Persicobacter psychrovividus: one gene and its partner. The protein of the gene in region 2 interacts with the protein of the main gene of each other region in a pairwise test. Links are inferred from orthologs where the notes say so. Each region holds a gene or a part of one and is shown on either strand. Other genes may lie near its edges.

Region 1 (9,398 bases), on a different replicon or contig from region 2:
CGTGAAGTTTTATAGAGTTATTCGGTTCGTTTAGTGGACGGTCTGATATTTGATATTACCTTTGTCAATATTATGAGTTCGGTCAAATGGACCGATTAAATACCCTATACATGAAGTTTGAAAACTATCATATTTCTCCATTGCTTAAGAAAAGCTTGAGCAAAATGGGCTATAAGCGCCCAACGGATATTCAATATAAATCAATCCCACCAATTTTAAGAGGCGAGGATATTTTGGCCATTGCCCAAACGGGTACAGGTAAAACGGCAGCTTTCGCTATCCCAGTAATTAACATGTTACAGGACCGAAAAATCAATGGCCGCCCAGACGGCGTGCGATGCGTCGTGATGGTGCCTACCCGCGAATTGGCCCAGCAGGTGGCTGCTGTATTTACAGAGATTGGTCGCCATACAAGGGTGAAAACTATGTGCCTTTTCGGTGGTGTAGAGCAAGAAGCGCAAGTAGAACAATTAGCCCAGGGGGTGGATGTCGTTGTTGCTACTCCAGGTCGTTTTTTCGATTTGCAGGCACAGCGTCATTTGGATTTAAGAAGGGTGGAAATCCTTGTGTTGGACGAGGCCGATCACATGCTTGATTTAGGATTTATCAAGGATATGCGTGATGTCATCAGCCGAATTCCTAAAAGACGACAGACCCTGTTCTTCTCGGCAACCATCAATGAAAAAATCAAAGACCTGGCCTATGGCTTGGTGAACAAAGCAGTAAGAATTCAGATCTCTCCCAAAGATCCTGTTTCTAAAAATGTGACCCATTCTGTGGCATTTGTCGCAATGGATGATAAACGATTCTTTTTGGAGCGTTTGATCAAAGAGCACGAAGGGGAGAAGATGTTGGTGTTTGTACGTACCAAGGTAAGGGCTGAAAGGGTCATGAAAGCCATGGAACGTGTGGGCATCAAATCAGCGACGCTGCACGGAGGGAAAGACCAGAAAGAGCGCGAAGAAACAATGAAAAGTTACCGCAGCGGGGAACTTAAAATTTTAATCGCTACCGACATTTCTGCCCGTGGTATTGATGTCGCTGGTGTAGAATATGTCGTTAATTATGATTTGCCTGAGCTTTCAGAGAACTACGTTCACCGTGTAGGACGTACGGGACGTGCCAAGGAAAAAGGATATGCCATTTCTTTCTGTGCCCCTGAAGAGGAAGCAACGCTGAAAGAAATAGAGTCTTTCTTGAATAAAGAAATCAAGGTTTTTGATATTGACCCTAAAGATTACTCTACCACCGTTGATTTTTCTGGTCATGATGAAGAGAACTGGCAATCATTAATGAAAATGACCAATCTTGATGATATGACTGGCGACGTATTTGAAAAACCTAAAAAGGCACCTAAAAAGAGCTGGAAGGACAAAAAGAAGAAAAAGAAAAAATAGTGATTTGCTCACCCCATATTTTTAAAGTGTAAGGTTTCCTTACACTTTTTTTGTTTTTAGGCTTCTTAAACCTCCTATTTACGCCCATACATTTAATGAGAAGTAAAAGAAGGATGAATAATTAATTAATTTTTTAGTAATAAAACACCAAATAAATGTACATACTTTATTTGAGCATTATTTTCTCCCCACTAATTATATAATATTTGTTAAGAAATGTTAATTAATTTTATGAATGGTTTTTTTAAGTCAATTTTTTAAATATCTTTAATAATAGAAATTAACCCTATTAACAATTATATCAATCATGGGAAAAAAAGGAGGAAAAATCTCTCTAAAAGAGATCAATCAAAGCTTAGATAACATCGATATCACTTTAACTCAAATCGATGAATTGATTAAAGGTCTAAACATTTCTTATGCCGAAATTGGAACAGAAATGGGGACGACATATCAGACCATCTTGAAAAAGATGAAAGATCCACATTCAATGAAGATCAATGAAATCAGAGAGTTATTAGTCGCTATTGATAAAATCTGTAAAGATAAGATTGCCTACATGCAAGACCTTATTGCTTAATTAAACTAAGCATAAAGAAAGGAGCAAATTGCTCCTTTTTTTTATGGGTTAATTTTTATATCCAAGTGTTGCAGTAAGCCTGAGAGCCCCGATTCGCTGAATACCGCCCCTTTCAGTTGATTATGGCCTGGATCAATCTGGTAGGCGGTAGCCCACTGAAAGTCCGCCTTGCGCAAGTCGCAGTTATGAATCAAGGCACCTGCTAAATGACTGTCCTCGAAATTGCTTTCCCTTAAGTCACAGTCAATTAAAATCGCTTCTTTCAAATTACACGATTTGAATACCGCCCGCTGTAGTGCGAGCCCTTCCAAATGCATCATCATCAGATTACAATTAATAAACTTTACAGATAATAACATTTTACTGATCTCGGGCTGTTTCACGCCCATAAGTTTACAGTTTGTAAAGCTTACTTGCTGCCACTTTACATGACGGAATACTGCAAGGCTTAAATCGCAATCAATAAAATGGACATTAATAAAATTGATGTCGGTGATTTTACAGGACTGAAAATTACACTGTCGGAATTCACAATCCTCAAATGTACTATTCGCTTTTAGAGTGGTTAATCCCGTAAATTTTTCATTCTCAGTGAATGCCTTCATATTATTTTTGACAAGGTGAAAAGATCGTTAAAGGAGGGCTGCAGGGTATATTATGTATATTTGTTAATGAATTTGAGTACAAAAATGTCAATGACATCTTTATATGAATATAGCTATGTAGCTATGGGTAAATGCCCCAGTCAGTGGCGGCAGGTTTTTTGAAAAGTGGTGAATATTTGAAATATATTTTCCTCAAAGTAAACTAATTTATCCGTATTGATATAAGTGGTTCATGCACCCTTGGCAATATTTGTAAGATCAACCTCTAAATAGCGCCTGTCCGCTTATGCGTTTAAGGGATAGAAAATTAGGCTTATTACTTTCTTTTTTTAGTGAAATTATAAATATTATCAAAATCTTTTGAACTAAAGAAAGAGTCAGGGATTGAGAATCCTTGCCATTTATTGAGATTGAACCGAAAATAGCTAATTTGTTTTTTTATTGATTTGAATTCCTGAAGAGGGATTTTCAGTTCGTAGCCATTTTCATTGATATATAAAGCGTCTTCTTTTACTTCCGTTTTCAGTTCAATGGTGCGGAGATTTTTCCAGCTCGTCATCATGGTAACTACGGGTCGGCCAAGGGCATATACCCCAAGAATAAAGAGCATATTGAGCAGCACAAGATCGTATTGCTGAGGGGCAAAGCGCAGTTTCATGGCCATGATCATCAACAGTGGGCCACCAGCAATTCGCAATAATGCCAACAGGCGGCCATGGCCAAAATAGTAATGGAAAAAATGAAGCTTGGTGCGTTGTTTTCGTGTGTAAAGCATGATTTGAGGATTGATTTAGCGTAAAGATAAGCGATTTTATCTTTTGATCAGCGCGTGGGCATTTTCTTCCTGCAAGTCATAAATTAAAGGTGCTAAACACAAAAAGCCTGCAATGTCTGCAGGCTTTTGAACGGTTTACAAAGTTTTGTTAGTAACTTTTCAGGTATTTATAAAGATCACTTTTGGTCGATAAAATAACCGATGTTTGTCCATCAAAGGTATTTTCGAAAGTCTCCATAGATTTCATGAAGCTGTACAAATCCCTCGACTGTGCATTTTTGTTGTAGGCATTGGCGTAAATTGCCGCGGCTTTAGCATCTGCCTGTCCTTTAATCTCCTCCGCTTTACGGAAGGCTTCCGACTGAATTCGCTTCAGCTCCCTTTCTTTCTCCCCATTAATTTTTGAGGCAGCACCCGATCCTTCAGATTTAAACTTGTCAGCAATTCTGAATCGTTCGGATTTCATACGCTCATACACCTGCTTTCTTACATCGCTGATATAATTGATGCGTTTAAAACGGAAATCCAATACCTTGATTCCCAAATCCTGTGCCTGGCGGTTGGAACTTTCTTGAATCATCTGCTGAATTTTTTCCCGCCCCACGCGAATTTTTCGGAGTTTATCTCCTACACCATCGCCAAGGGAATCCGCCACCATGGGCTCTCGGTTGGTGCTTCGGATGGCCTCTTCCAAATCGTGATTGGCAATAAAGTCGCGGGTTTCCCCATCAAGAATATCATCCAGACGAGATTGCGCTCCACGTTCGTTGGTCAATCGCTTGAAGAACTGCAATGGATCTGTGATTTGCCAACGGGCATAGGTATCAACATAAATAAACTTTTTGTCTTTTGTAGGCACCTGATTTGGGTCGCCATCCCACTCCAAATATCGCTTATCGAAATAATTGGTAGTTTGAATAAAAGGGACTTTGAACTGAATACCAGGGCTTGTAATGGCCTGACCAACAGGCTTTCCAAACTGGGTGATGACCACCTGCTCAGTTTCATTTACAATGAACATCGATTGGCTCAAAAGCAGGCCGATCAAGATCAGGAATATAAATATTATGGTATATTTTGCTGTGGACATGGTCTTATTTTTTAGGCGTGGTGGCGTGTTTGTCTAAGCTCATCTGAAGTAACGGAAGCACATTCTGCCCCTGTTCATCAGTAATGATTTTGTTGCCCAGTTTAGGCATCACTTCCTGCATCGTTTCGAGGTAAATCCGCTGCTTAGTGACTTCTGGCGCTTTTACATATTCGTTGTACAAATCTGTAAATCGACGGGCTTCCCCCAAAGCTTTATTGATCCGTTCCGTGGCGTAACCTTCTGCCTTCTGAATGGTCTCTTCCGCTTCCCCTTTGGCTCTCGGAATCACTTTATTATATTCCGACTTGGCCTGGTTAATCAGCGTTTCTTTCTGTTGTTGCGCCTCATTTACTGCGTTAAAAGCCTTTTTTACTGGCTCAGGAGGGTTAACATCCTGAAGTACGACCTGCTCTACTTTTATCCCCAGTTGGTATTCATCACACAACGCCTGCGTTGTAATTTTTAGCTGGCTGGAAATTTCCGAACGTCCGATAGTCAACACCTCGTTTACCGTTCGGTCTCCTACAATTTCGCGCATGGCTGCCTCCGTTAAGTCGCGAAGGGTCGCCTCAGGATTTCGCACTTTGAACAAAAATTTGTAGGCATCGGAAATTCGGTACTGAATTACCCACTCTACATCAGCAAGGTTCAAATCTCCTGTAAGCATCAGGGACTCATCAGCGGTGGTTTGGCTGCGGTCTTCATAATAGGACTGCACGCCTGCTTCTGCCGTGCGGAACCCAAATTCGAGTTTTTGCTGGCGTTCAACAGGTACTTTATACACCGACTCAATGAAGGGGATTTTAAAGTTCAGCCCTGATTCCACAGATTTGGTGTATTTCCCGAAACGGGTAATGACACCGATTTCTTCTGGCCCGATTTGAAAGGTGCTCGAAACCGAAAGAACCACCAGGAGAATGATCGGTAAAATATACCTGCCTTTGCCTCTAAGTTGGTCCATTAACTCATTGCCCTGTCGGGTGAAGTCATTGTAGTCTTCTTGTCTCATAAAAATATGGTGAATTCTAAATTATGCATTGGTACCATCGCAGATCTTCCGTGTGTGCCTCATTTACAAAAAAGATTTGATGCTAATGAATGGCGGAAATAATGAAAAATTTGCTGATCATTCATCATGAAAACGAAGCTTTAGCTTTCTGAAAAATGATTACAGTAAATTATTGATTAATAGGTTAATCTGCTAACGTTCCGAAACAAAGATAGCACATATATAGCCGAAATTATGTGCTAATAATCAGTTTATGTATTGTTATTTATAGTAATGTTAGAAATTTGCTATGATGTAGCAGTTGTATTTATTGATTTTGGAGAAGGAGTAGTGGTAAAAGGTTGAGGTTTTGATCAATGGTAAATCGAGGGGAAGAATCATTGATTCACAAAAATGACTAAACCTGCCGCTTGCGGGGAACTGTAAAATGGTCCTCATTATAGAGGATTTTTTACTACCGAAATTATTCCGTTCAACTGTAAAATAGTGAGGGATTTAAGATAAAAAAATGCCCATTTCAAAACCGATACTGATCGATTGAATTGAAATAGGCACTGTCTGAAAGTGAGGCAGGATGAAAATTATGCACTTCTACTGAACGAAATATTGAGCATCTCCGACCTTCAGCAGTAGTCTAAAATGATGATACACAAAGAAACAGTTGCTGATCTATGCCCATAAAACCCGCGGACACAAAATTGTACTGACCGAAAAAAGGGGGGATATTTATTACGGTAAGTTATCTGAAATGTCGGTGCTTTAAATACTGTGTTTTCTGCGTCCCACTCACATGATCAAGGTTAATTTTTTTATTCTTTTTGCGGATATGCTTGTAGGGCCTTGCTTGATAATAGGCGGTAATGATCAAAGGCTGAACCAAATCCATGACCACCACCAGCCGACTGAGTTTATCGGCGGATTTGTGGTCGAGCTCATGGGGGAGTTCACTTTTCTTGACGGTAAAAAATCGCATATTCTGCCGATGCGAACCATGTCCGTAATCGATAATATGCTGCAAGTCAGAAATGTGGATGTTGCGTTGTATGCACCTGCGCTCGGCATGATGGGTCATGATCAGGTGTGGCAAATGTGGAAGGACTGCTGAAAACTGTTTCATAAATATAAATCGGTTATCTTTTTATAACGATTTTATTTCAGCAGCAACCCCTTGATGTAGTAAATTTTAGACATTCGAATTCAGCCGATTGAGGATGTTATGTTGTCCTAAATCTCAAATTCCTTTGTTTAAGTAAATTCGGTTGTCAAAATTGGATCATTCTTATGTGTGATTGAGGCGCCCTTTAGTGTCGGGAATTTGGGCTGTATTCAAGTGGGTAAAACCAGTTACAAGGAAGTATCTAACGGTGATTAATTCGATCAATAATCGTTTAAAAAAAAGACTGATCAATTGTGATCGAGGCGAAAATTATCGGGCATCGATCACAAATCATCAGTCATTATTTAAGGTTCAAAGGGGAATTTATGGGATTTCAACGGCGTACTGACAGCCGAAAGAATGCCCTTCAGGGAGTCTTTGAATACCCGCTTTGTCGGCAAGCTCTTCATTGCCTGAAGTATAATCTGCAATGCCAAACCAGGGCTCTATACAGATATAATTGGCATGCGCCTTTGGTTTAGTCCAGATGCCCAAATAAGGGAAATTCTTGAAATGGAAGCGCAGAAGGGCTGTTTTTTCTTTAAGATTCACCAGGTCAACATGCGCCGATTGGTAATCTTCAAAAACCAATGCGTCTTCATCAAATTTGTCGAAATTTAGTGTCAAATGGCGTTTTCCCGAAAGGTAACCCATGTCTACGCGGCCATCGAAAAGACCATTTTCAGCAAGCATATGTCGATCAAGTTGCTCTTCCTGCTCGAAACACAGACTATGATCGTTGAAATGTTCTCCCTCATTCAAAGGAACATTAAAACCAGGATGCGCACCAATTGAGAAGAGAATCTCTTTTTGGTCGGTATTGACCACCTGATAGCCAATCACCAATTTCTTCTCTTCCAAAGCATACTGAACACGAAGCTCAAAGGCAAACGGATAAATTTTCAGGCTCTCTTCATCAGCGGTAAGGGTGAACAGCACCTTCTCCGCCGAGGCCGATTTAACATCGAACTGGCGATCACGGGCAAAACCATGTTGCCCCATTTTATAGGTTTTTCCTTCATGGGTATATTGGTCATCTTTCATGCGACCTACAAAGGGGAACAAAATCGGTGCATGGCGCCGCCAGACTTTCGGGTCGGCTTGCCAGATCAATTCTTTTCCAGTGGTTTTATTGATCAGTGAACATAATTCGGCGCCATCGTGCTTGATTTTGGCCTTTAAAAAATCATTTTCAATTACTGTTGTCATACGCTTATATTTTTACAGGACGAAATGTCCCTTGAAGTTCTCTGTCGGAAAAATAGTTAAATTTTTCACTCTTTTAGCTGTCTTATATCAATCTTCTTATATTTGAAGATGATGGTCCGATGGTAGGACCTTGATTTTAACAGTAGCATAAGATGATGATCAATGTGGCTACAGCCGAACAACGAGCGGCGGTAGCAAAGGTAGGCAAGCAAATCTGGGAGCAGCATTACACACCAATTATCGGTGAGGCGCAGGTGGCTTATATGTTGGAGAAGTTTCAGTCGGCGGAAGCAATTGCACAGCAACAGCAAGAAGGCTACGCTTATTTTATGCTGGAGCATGAGGGGCAATTATTGGGATATTTGGCCGTTCAGGTGCGTGAGGAGGTACTTTTTCTCAGTAAATTTTATTTGGTAGACCACGCCCGGGGGAAGGGCTACGGTCGGAAAATGATGACTTTCGTCGAGGATTTTGCACTGGCAAAAGGTTGTGAAATCATCCGTTTGACCGTCAATAAATACAACAGCAAGACGATGGCCGTTTATGAAAAGCTTGGATTTGAACGTAAAAAGGCCATGATTGCTGATATTGGCAGCGGATATATTATGGATGATTTTGTGTATGAAAAAAAGCTGAAATAAGGTGGCGTATAGGATTATTACCATAGACAGTCTTTCTGATCACCTGAAAGCACAAGCCCACGATTTGTGGAACAAGGAGTATCCCAGGCAAATTCAGTGGCAGAAAATTTCAGATTTTAAACAATACCTCAACAGCTTGCTGGCACGAAGGCATCGTGTGATTCTTGATCAAAACGACCTGATGGTAGGCTGGTATTGTGATTTTTTACGTGATGGCCAGCGGTATTTTGCCATGATTATCGATAGTGGGGTGCAGCGGCAAGGATTTGGCAGTCAGCTTTTGAAGCTCGCACAGGCAGAACGCTGTGCGCTTCAGGGTTGGGTGGTTACCACTGATCAATACATCAAAGGCAATGGAAAACCTTACCTGCCTCCTTTAGCTTTTTATCACAAGAATGGCTTCTCCGTTGATTTGGACGATCGACTGGATACGGAAACATTATCAACAGTGAAAATTTCGTGGCAGAGGTAAATGTGGTTTTTTAAAGATTATTTTTTCGCCATTCAGTACCTTTCCAAGGTCATCAATGGCGCATTTAGATCTTCGGTTTATGCTTCCCAGGGAAGGAATTTCTCTTCCTGTACCTTCTTCAATTGTGGAGCCTGGGCATTGAGGGGCTCATGATTTAAAACGCGCTCATAGCATTTTAAATAGCCTTCCGCCATTTTATCAGCATTAAACATTTCTACGGCATACTCATGGCAGGCTTTTCTGCTGAATTGGTCAACATTTTTTACGGCCTCAACAATTTCTGAGGATCGGTGGCTTAGAAAGCCGAATTCTGTGGGTACTAATTCAGGCAGGGAGCCGTATGGAGTCCCAAAAACGGGATTACCATAGTATAAACTTTCCGTGATGGCAAGACCAAAAGGCTCGTGCCATAATACAGGAAAGATCAGTCCTTTAGAGTATCTTAAATAATTGTTTTTTTCATC
Region 2 (9,391 bases):
TCAGGCGTTTCTCATCCATGAAGTACCGATTATAAATACCATTGAAACGGAAGGTACGTTTGATTTGCGTCAGCCAGTCGTTGGTAGCGGCCAATAGCTCAGGGGAATTTTTTCGCACCGCCCAGGATAAAGGTTGTGCTTCATCAATCGCCATCTCCGTATCCAAATTACCAAAATAAACGGCTTTGGAATTGGCGATATATTGATCTGCAATGGTATAATCGATTAACCCCTCGGCAACCTCGCGGATCAGTTCATCAGTAGACTTATCCACGACCTGAACATCCACAGGAGCTTTACAGATCAGCGACAACCGATGCAGCATATTCGCATAAACAGTATTTTTTGCCACATAAACCGTTTTGTTGGCCAGCTCCACTCGCTTCACCAAAAATTCGGTAGGCTGCTCTGGACTCACAGGATTTTTTCTACCCACTTTACGCTGCACCAAAGCAGGTGCTTCTTCACGCAGGGCATCTGTAAAATTAACCAGAAGTTTGCGACGGTTGGTCTGGGAAAGATTATGAGCAATGACATCTCCTTCTCCTGCGTTCAGCAATTTCATTGCCGAAGCAAATGAATCTGTCATTTTCACCTTCAGGTCCACATCAAGGGATTTGGAAAGGCTCTGTAACAATTCATACTCATAACCTCGTGGTGTTCCTTTATACAGGTAGTAACTTGAACGGTTCCCATAAAGAATTGCCGTCAGGTATCCTCGGTCTTTGATCTCTTTCAGATCGATTTCCACCATCGGAGTATGCGTTACCAACTGATGTTCGAGCACTTCTGCCTTGATCGTGTTGGTGGACGTCTGCCGACAAGCCGTAGGAATCAAACTCAGCATTACTGCTGCGTAAAGAAATCGGGCACCGCGATTAAAAGAACTATTGATGTAATGGGCAATATTCATATAATTTTGCTTTCGAATACTCACAAATAAACGATCTCGTTTCATCTGCTGAATTTAAAAGTGAACAACATGGGTTAAATCCAAATTATTCTTTGAAACTCGCGCATTCATTACTTGAGCAAGTATACGGAAAAACATTTCAATTATTTCCATTAATATTCATGTAGGTGTGTATTCATACACGAAATGAGCGATTAATGGATGAAATCCGCTATTTTAATTATATAAATTTTAGTTATAACTATTCCCCAACTTATAGAGTTTATATAAATCCTTATAAAAATAAAAAAAGAGCCCCGATTTGGAGCTCTTTTTTACAACCTTCACAATCCTGCTGGATCGCTACTTGTATTAATATCTATAATATTCTGGCTTGAATGGGCCTTCAACAGTTACACCAATATAAGAAGCCTGATCTTCTGAAAGTGTATCCAACTCCACACCGATTTTAGCCAAGTGCAAGCGTGCTACTTTTTCGTCCAGATGCTTAGGCAAGGTATAAACTTTGTTTTCATAGGCGTCACCATTGGTCCACAACTCGATCTGAGCCAATGTCTGGTTAGTGAATGAGTTAGACATTACAAAAGATGGGTGCCCAGTTGCACAACCCAAATTCACCAAACGACCTTCAGCAAGAATAATAATATTTTTGCCATTTACAGTGTACATATCCACCTGATCCTTAATCGTATCTTTGGTATCACCATATTTGCCGTTCAACCAAGCCATGTCGATCTCATTATCGAAATGACCAATGTTACAAACGATCGTTTTGTCTTTCATCGCTTCGAAATGACGACCAACCACGATATCCTTATTACCTGTAGTTGTTACAACGATGTCGGCTTCTCCTACGGCATTGTCCATTTTCTTCACCTCGAAACCTTCCATCGCGGCCTGCAATGCACAGATTGGGTCAATTTCAGTAACAATTACACGCGCACCTGCTGCTCGCAAAGATTCTGCAGAACCTTTACCTACATCACCAAAACCAGCAACTACGGCTACTTTTCCAGCAATCATTACATCAGTTGCACGGCGGATACCATCCACCAACGACTCACGACAACCATACTTGTTATCAAATTTTGATTTCGTTACCGAATCATTCACATTAATCGCAGGCATCACCAATGTACCCATGCGCTCACGCTCATAAAGGCGGTGAACACCTGTTGTTGTCTCTTCTGATAAACCACGAATATCTTTTACGAATTCAGGGAAACGATCAAAAACCATATTGGTCAAATCCCCTCCATCATCCAAAATCAAATTCAACGGCTTGCCACCTTCAAAGGCTGTCAAAGTTTGCTCAATACACCAGTCGAACTCCTCATCGTTCATTCCTTTCCAGGCATAAACAGGGATACCAGCTGCTGCAATCGCTGCGGCGGCGTGATCTTGCGTTGAAAAAATATTACATGACGACCAAGTTACCTCTGCCCCTAAAGCCACCAAGGTTTCGATCAATACTGCCGTTTGGATCGTCATGTGAAGACAACCTGCAATACGTGATCCTTTCAATGGCTGGTCTTTACCGTACTCCTCACGAAGCGACATCAACCCTGGCATTTCAGCTTCCGCAAGCGTAATCTCTTTACGTCCCCAATCTGCGAGGGAAATGTCTTTTACTTTGTATTTAAGACCTGATTCAATCATTGTTTCAAAAATATAGTTATTGATAGTTAATTTTTATTTGACATCATAAATCACTGTTAAAGTCAATAGTCTAAAGCAACAAACTTTATTTCTTTGAACTGATAACTTTTTTGACCAAGTGCTGATTCAACAAGCAGTGGTCCCTGGTCTTCCACCCCGATGATCCGCCCCTTAATTCTTGTACCATCAGCTTCCTCAAAATCATGAACTTGCTGATAACCATAAAGGGCGTTTAAATAGGCTTCTTTGATTTTTTCCTGATGTCCTTCTGCTAAGTTATGAAATCTTTCACTCATTGATTGAACAATCAGCTGCAAAATCTCACGTTTGTCAAAAAGCTGACCGCAACACATCCCGAGGGAAATTGCCCGATCAAGCTGAAAACTCATTTGATTGACGTTCAGCCCTACACCAATCACACACCAGTCAATTTTCCCAGCGCGAATCACATTCTCTATCAAAATCCCACAGATTTTCTGCTCTCCTACCAAAATATCGTTTGGCCATTTAAGCTTTAATAAATCTGACGGGATATATTGCTCCAGTACTTCGTAAATACTCAGTGCCACAACCATACTGATATAGAACTGCTCACTCAGGTGCACGAAAGGCAATTGCACTGCCGCCGAGAAGGTAAGGTTCTTTCCAGGCTCGGATTCCCAGTGGTTTCCTCGCTGCCCCCGGCCAGCCGTTTGGTCTTCAGCCACTATGACAGTGCCATTATTAATGTCACCTTTTAGTGCAAAATTCATTGCATAGCTGTTCGTGGACTGACATGTTGGCAGAAAAGTAATTTCTTTTCCGATTCTAAATTTTTTTGCCAATTTTTTGCGGTGTGAATTATACTTATATTACCTCGCTAATTTATATACATCGAATGGAAGAAAAAAATAACTTGACCTCAGAAGAACTAAGTCAAATGGTTGTAATGGGGATGTTGGACAAAAAAGCAAGTAATGTCGTAGTGATGGACCTTCGCAAGGTGGGAAATGCTGTGGCAGATTTCTTTGTGGTTGCAACTGGTAATTCAGATACACAAGTGGAATCTATTGCTCGTGGCGTTGATGAAGAGGTTTTTAAACAATGCAAAACCAATCCTTGGCATCGCGAGGGAATGGATAACCGTGAATGGGTGCTGATTGATTATGTGGACGTCGTAGTGCACGTTTTCAAGCAGGATAAAAGAGAATTCTACAATTTGGAAAATATGTGGGGGGATGCTAAAATCACCCGCATCGAGGAATAATTAGTTTTTGGGGGGAAATTCAAACCTTTCCCCAAAACTCTTCGATAATAATAAGGTCAGAAAAGTACAACTACTTTAAGATAATTGTAATAAATTATTGCGTTTGTTGACAATAATCCTACAAGCAAATCTTACCTTTATCAAAGTTGAACGACAACCTCAAACCTGTAACTTTTTATACAAACTAATTTATAATGGCAGAGAATCCACAGAAAAAGCGAAAGATGATTCCTACACCGCCACCAAGAAATAATTACCAAATGTGGGTGATTGTTTCTTTGCTGTTATTGGTGATTGGCTTCAGCCTGTTCGGTAACGGGAATCACACCAAGGACATTACCCTTAATCGCTTTGACGAGATGTTGAAAGCTGGTGACATCAAAGAGATTGTCGTTGTGCAAAACCGCAACAGCGTCGAAGTGTCGCTGAGAAAAGAAGCGCTTGAGAAAAAAGCCTACAAAGAGGACCAAAATGGCAACAGCGTCGGTTTCGGCGGCCAAACCAACGATGGTCCACACTATAAAATTCAAATCGTTTCAGGAGATTCCTTCATTGAGCATTTAGGCACAATGGAAGACAACCTGCAAAGCAACGACCCCGCTTACAAAAAAATCGGGTATAAAGTCGAAGAACGATCTGATTTCACTTCCTTTATTTTCAATTATGGCTTCCTGATCCTGATGATTGTGGCCTTTTGGTTCCTGATGCGCCGCATGACTGGCGGTGGCGGACCTGGCGGTCAGATTTTCAATATCGGAAAATCCAAAGCACAACTTTTTGATGCAGAAAATAAGGTCAAAATTACTTTCAAAGACGTTGCCGGCCTCGATGAAGCCAAAGAGGAAGTTCAGGAAGTTGTAGAATTTTTGAAAAAGCCTTCAAAATTCACCCGCCTCGGAGGTAAAATTCCTAAAGGTGCATTGCTTGTAGGCCCTCCTGGTACAGGTAAAACATTGTTGGCCAAAGCCGTTGCTGGAGAGGCAGGCGTACCATTCTTCTCGCTTTCAGGTTCTGATTTCGTCGAGATGTTCGTTGGTGTGGGTGCTGCCCGTGTACGTGATTTGTTTAAACAAGCCAAAGACAAAGCGCCATGTATCATCTTTATCGATGAGATCGATGCCATTGGTCGTATGCGTGGAAAAGGGCAAATGCCTGGTTCAAACGATGAACGTGAAAACACGCTGAACTCTTTATTGGTAGAAATGGATGGTTTTGGTACTGACTCAGGGGTAATTATCCTTGCGGCGACCAACCGCCCAGATGTATTGGATAGCGCATTGCTTCGACCAGGCCGTTTCGACCGTCAGATTTCTATTGACAAGCCAGACATTGTTGGCCGTGAGGCCATCTTCAGTGTTCACTTGAACAACCTGAGACTTTCCCCAGATGTTGATGCCAAGAAACTGGCAGCGCAAACCCCTGGCTTTGCTGGAGCGGAAATTGCCAACGTCACCAACGAAGCAGCTTTGATTGCTGCCCGCCGGGACAAAGAAGCGGTAGATATGCAAGATTTTCAGGATGCTGTCGATCGTGTGATCGGAGGACTTGAAAAGAAAAATAAGATTATCTCTCCTGAAGAGAAGAAAATTGTGGCTTACCACGAAGCAGGCCATGCAGTGGCAGGCTGGTTTTTGGAGCATGCCGATCCATTGGTAAAAGTAAGTATTGTCCCTCGTGGTGTTGCCGCTTTGGGTTATGCGCAGTATTTGCCAAAAGAGCAGTTCTTGTATCAGACGGAGCAATTGATCGATGAAATGTGTATGGCGCTCGGTGGCCGTGTTGCCGAAGACTTGATCTTCAACAAGATTTCCACAGGTGCATTAAGTGATCTGGAGCGTGTAACGAAAATGGCTTACTCCATCGTTTCGATTTACGGGATGAATGCTGAAGTGGGCAATGTTTCCTTCTACGACTCCAAGGGCAACGATATGGCATTTTCAAAACCATATTCTGAAGCTACAGCAGAGAAAATCGACGAAGAAGTTCGTAAGATTATCGAAGGGGCTTACCAACGTACCAAAGAGTTGTTGATGAGCAAAAACGATCAGCTTGAACTGATTGCTCAGGAACTGTTAGACAAAGAGATTTTGTTCCAGTCCGATTTGGAAAGACTGATCGGCAAGCGTCCTTTTGAAAAGCAGACCACTTATAAGGAATTCATGGACAAGGACATCAAAACTGTGGAAATCCCACCAGTAGCTGATGATAGCGACAACCTTGAAAAACCTTCTCAAGAGAATACAGAAGTATAAGCTTGAACAACAATATTCAGTTTTAAAAAATCAGATGGGTGATAAACTCGTCTGATTTTTTTATTTTTGCCCCAATAATAATCCGCAATAACAGGCCTTTTTGACTTGAGTACCGGCACAGAACATATGGATCTAAACGAATTAAAAGTACTTCCGCAAGGGAAAAAAATCTTCTTTGCCTCGGACTTTCACCTTGGCGCACCCAATGCCGAGCAAAGCCTGATCAGGGAACGGAAAATTGTGCGATGGCTCGATCATATTGAAGCAGAAGCGCATGCGATCCTGTTTCTTGGCGATATCTTTGATTTCTGGTTTGAATATAAAACGGTCGTTCCGCGTGGCTTCAACCGATTCTTCGGAAAGCTTGCAGCCCTCAAAGACCGCGGAATTCATGTCTATATGCTTACTGGCAACCATGATATGTGGATGTTTGATTTCTTCCCCAAAGAGTTCGGGATACCCGTCATTAAGCAACAGCCGATAAGCATCACGATCAATAACACCCGACTGATGTTTGGCCATGGCGATGGGCTCGGGCCTGGCGATAAGAAGTATAAGTTTCTGAAAAAAATCTTTGCCAACCCCTTCTGCCAGTGGTGCTTCGAACGCCTGCATCCCAACCTCGGCATTGGCATTGCCACGCGGTGGTCACATGGAAGCAGGGCTCAAAATGCCGACTTCGATGAGCAGTTTTTAGGGGACGACGAATGGATTTATGCCTATTGCAAAGCCGTCGAAGAACAGCAACACCATGATTATTATTTATTTGGACATCGCCATTTACCTATGAATCTGAGCGTTAGCGACAACAGCCGTTACCTGAATTTAGGAGAATGGATCTCACATTGCTTATATGGTGAGTTTGATGGACAAAAGCTTGAATTGCGAAATTTCGAATCGGAAACCAAGCCAATAAACAATTGATTATCAACAATATTTGATATATTTACGATCAAATAAACAAGCATTATCCCATGAGAAATGAATATTTGGAGGAAGTCCTCGAAGAAATCCTGACAGATGAGTCAACGGTTGAAGAGCGGGATCTTATGGTTTATAACGATGATATCAACACCTTCGATCACGTCATTGATACCCTGATCAAAGTTTGCCGACACACCACTGAGCAGGCAGAACAGTGTACATGGATCATCCATTACAAAGGAAAGTGTGCCGTAAAAAAAGGTACTTTGCGCGAGCTCAAACCTATGCGCGATGCCATTTGTGAAGCAGGCATTGACGCCAAGATTGTCTGAGCCTGAGCTACACTCTCCGCAACCCGTTTTATATGCAATTTTCATCAAAACTTATAGAAAACGCCGTCGGCGAAATCTCTAAATTACCAGGCATTGGGCAAAAAACAGCCCTGCGCCTGGTAATGCACTTGCTCAAAGCCCCTGAGGAACAGAGCGAGTCTTTATCAAAGGCCATTGTTAAAATGCGCCACGAAATTCAGTTCTGCAAAAAATGCCACCATATCAGCGACGAGGAAACCTGCAACATCTGCAACTCCCCACGGCGTGATGGCACGATCATCTGCTTGGTGGAAGAATCCCAGGACGTGATGGCCGTAGAAAACACCGCACAATATTTTGGGCATTACCATGTACTGGGTGGCGTAATTTCACCCATGGAAGGCATTGGCCCCTCGATGCTGAAGATTGATTCTCTGGTAAAAAGAATTACCGAAAGCATAGCAACAGATCAGCCCATTAAAGAGGTGATTCTGGCATTGTCCCCGACAATGGAAGGCGATACCACTGCCTTTTATTTAACGAAAAAATTAAAGGCTTTCGAACACCTGAAAATTACCACCATTGCACGAGGTATCCCTGTTGGTGGCGAGCTGGAATATGCTGATGAAGTAACATTGGGCCGCTCAATTCAGGCAAGGGTTTCTTTTGCCGACTAAGGGAAAAATGGAAATCACTTTGTCAATTTCAGTCAGTTAGGATAAATATTGAAGCGGAAAAATTAAAGATCGTGCAACATTAAATTAATGTGTTGTTATATTTAGTTGAACATTCGGAATTTTTAGTAATACTGACTAAATTTTGATGTTTATAATTACTCATTAAACCGTTTTAACCGCATTAATTTATGGACATCCTATCCAATCGTGTAAAATCCATGACCGTATCAGCTACTTTGGCCATGGCACAAAAAGCTCGTGAAATCAAAGCTCAAGGAGCAAATGTTATTAGCCTGAGCTTAGGTGAGCCTGACTTCAAAACTCCTCAGCACGTTCAGGATGCCGCCAAGGAGGCTATCGATTCTGGCGACTTCTTCTCTTACACACCAGTACCTGGTTACCAGGATTTACGTGAAGCGATTGCCGCAAAATTAAAGCGCGAAAATGGTATAGAGGCTAAAGCTGAAAATATTGTGGTTTCTACGGGCGCCAAACATTCTATTGCCAATGTGTTCATGTGTATCCTGGACGATGGCGATGAAGTGATCATCTACTCTCCATTCTGGGTAAGTTATCCTGAAATGGTTGGTGTTGCTGGTGGTAAGCCTGTATTTATTAATGCTGGTATCGAGAAAGATTTCAAAGCTACTGCCGATCAGCTTGAAGCCGCAATCACGCCAAAAACCAAAGCCATCATTTTCTCTTCTCCTTGTAACCCTACAGGAGCGGTATTCTCTAAAGATGAGCTTCAGGCTGTTGCTGATGTGGTCACCAAGCACGAAAACATTGTTGTGATTGCTGATGAGATTTATGAGTACATCAACTTCACAGGCAAACATTGTTCTATCGCCACTTTGCCAGGAATGGCCGAGCGTACCATTACGGTTAATGGCCTTTCAAAAGGACACGCAATGACAGGCTGGAGAATTGGTTACATTTGTGCCCCTGAGGCCATTGCCAAAGCTTGTATCAAGTTGCAGGGCCAGTTTACTTCAGGAACCAACTCTATTGCACAGCGTGCAGCTATTGCCGCCTTTGAAGGCGATATGGAACCTACCAAAAAAATGGGGGAAGCTTACTACAACCGTCGTTCGATGGTTTATGAATTGCTTTCTGAGATTGAAGGTGTAAAATTGGCGATGCCAGAAGGTGCTTTCTATTTCTTCCCAGACATTTCCGCTTTCTTCGGCAAGAAAACTCCAGACGGTGAAACCATCAAAGATGCCAACGATGTTTCGATGTATTTACTGACACAGGCACACGTATCTACCGTATCGGGCGCAGCTTTTGGTGCACCAGATTGTTTAAGAATTTCTTACGCTGCTTCAGAAGAACAACTTCGTGAAGCCATCGCCAGAATTAAAGATAAATTAGCGCTTCTTTCATAATTATAATGCTTGAAGCGTCCC

What was found.
Region 1: the proteins of ftsH (region 2) and hflK interact in binary tests that used the Escherichia coli proteins (3 or more experiments, as listed by UniProt). The link is inferred for Persicobacter psychrovividus from one-to-one orthologs.

What each region holds. Positions count from the first base shown.
Region 1 is NZ_AP025293.1:649,309-658,706, reverse strand. Bases 3,455-6,411 are described here. They hold hflK (FtsH protease activity modulator HflK), read right to left. Parts: upstream 5,457-6,411; coding sequence 4,452-5,456; downstream 3,455-4,451. Other genes in these bases: AABK40_RS15980 (hypothetical protein), read right to left, coding at 6,196-6,411; hflC (protease modulator HflC), read right to left, coding at 3,506-4,447. Also shown: AABK40_RS16010 (DEAD/DEAH box helicase), read left to right, coding at 111-1,397; AABK40_RS16005 (hypothetical protein), read left to right, coding at 1,705-1,977; AABK40_RS16000 (pentapeptide repeat-containing protein), read right to left, coding at 2,019-2,582; AABK40_RS15995 (hypothetical protein), read right to left, coding at 2,899-3,357; more of AABK40_RS15980, read right to left, coding at 6,412-6,573; AABK40_RS15975 (aldose 1-epimerase family protein), read right to left, coding at 6,937-7,821; AABK40_RS15970 (GNAT family N-acetyltransferase), read left to right, coding at 7,974-8,462; AABK40_RS15965 (GNAT family N-acetyltransferase), read left to right, coding at 8,464-8,934; AABK40_RS15960 (glycosyltransferase), read right to left, coding at 9,012-9,398.
Region 2 is NZ_AP025292.1:396,613-406,003, reverse strand. The notes cover bases 3,592-6,541. They hold ftsH (ATP-dependent zinc metalloprotease FtsH), read left to right. Parts: upstream 3,592-4,012; coding sequence 4,013-6,070; downstream 6,071-6,541. Other genes in these bases: AABK40_RS01740 (UDP-2,3-diacylglucosamine diphosphatase), read left to right, coding at 6,197-6,541; rsfS (ribosome silencing factor), read left to right, coding at 3,592-3,818. Also shown: AABK40_RS01765 (MltF family protein), read right to left, coding at 1-958; ahcY (adenosylhomocysteinase), read right to left, coding at 1,265-2,572; AABK40_RS01755 (biotin--[acetyl-CoA-carboxylase] ligase), read right to left, coding at 2,635-3,396; more of rsfS, read left to right, coding at 3,450-3,591; more of AABK40_RS01740, read left to right, coding at 6,542-6,994; AABK40_RS01735 (ATP-dependent Clp protease adaptor ClpS), read left to right, coding at 7,045-7,326; recombination mediator RecR, read left to right, coding at 7,359-7,982; AABK40_RS01725 (pyridoxal phosphate-dependent aminotransferase), read left to right, coding at 8,171-9,370. UniProt on the Escherichia coli protein: Acts as a processive, ATP-dependent zinc metallopeptidase for both cytoplasmic and membrane proteins. Plays a role in the quality control of integral membrane proteins.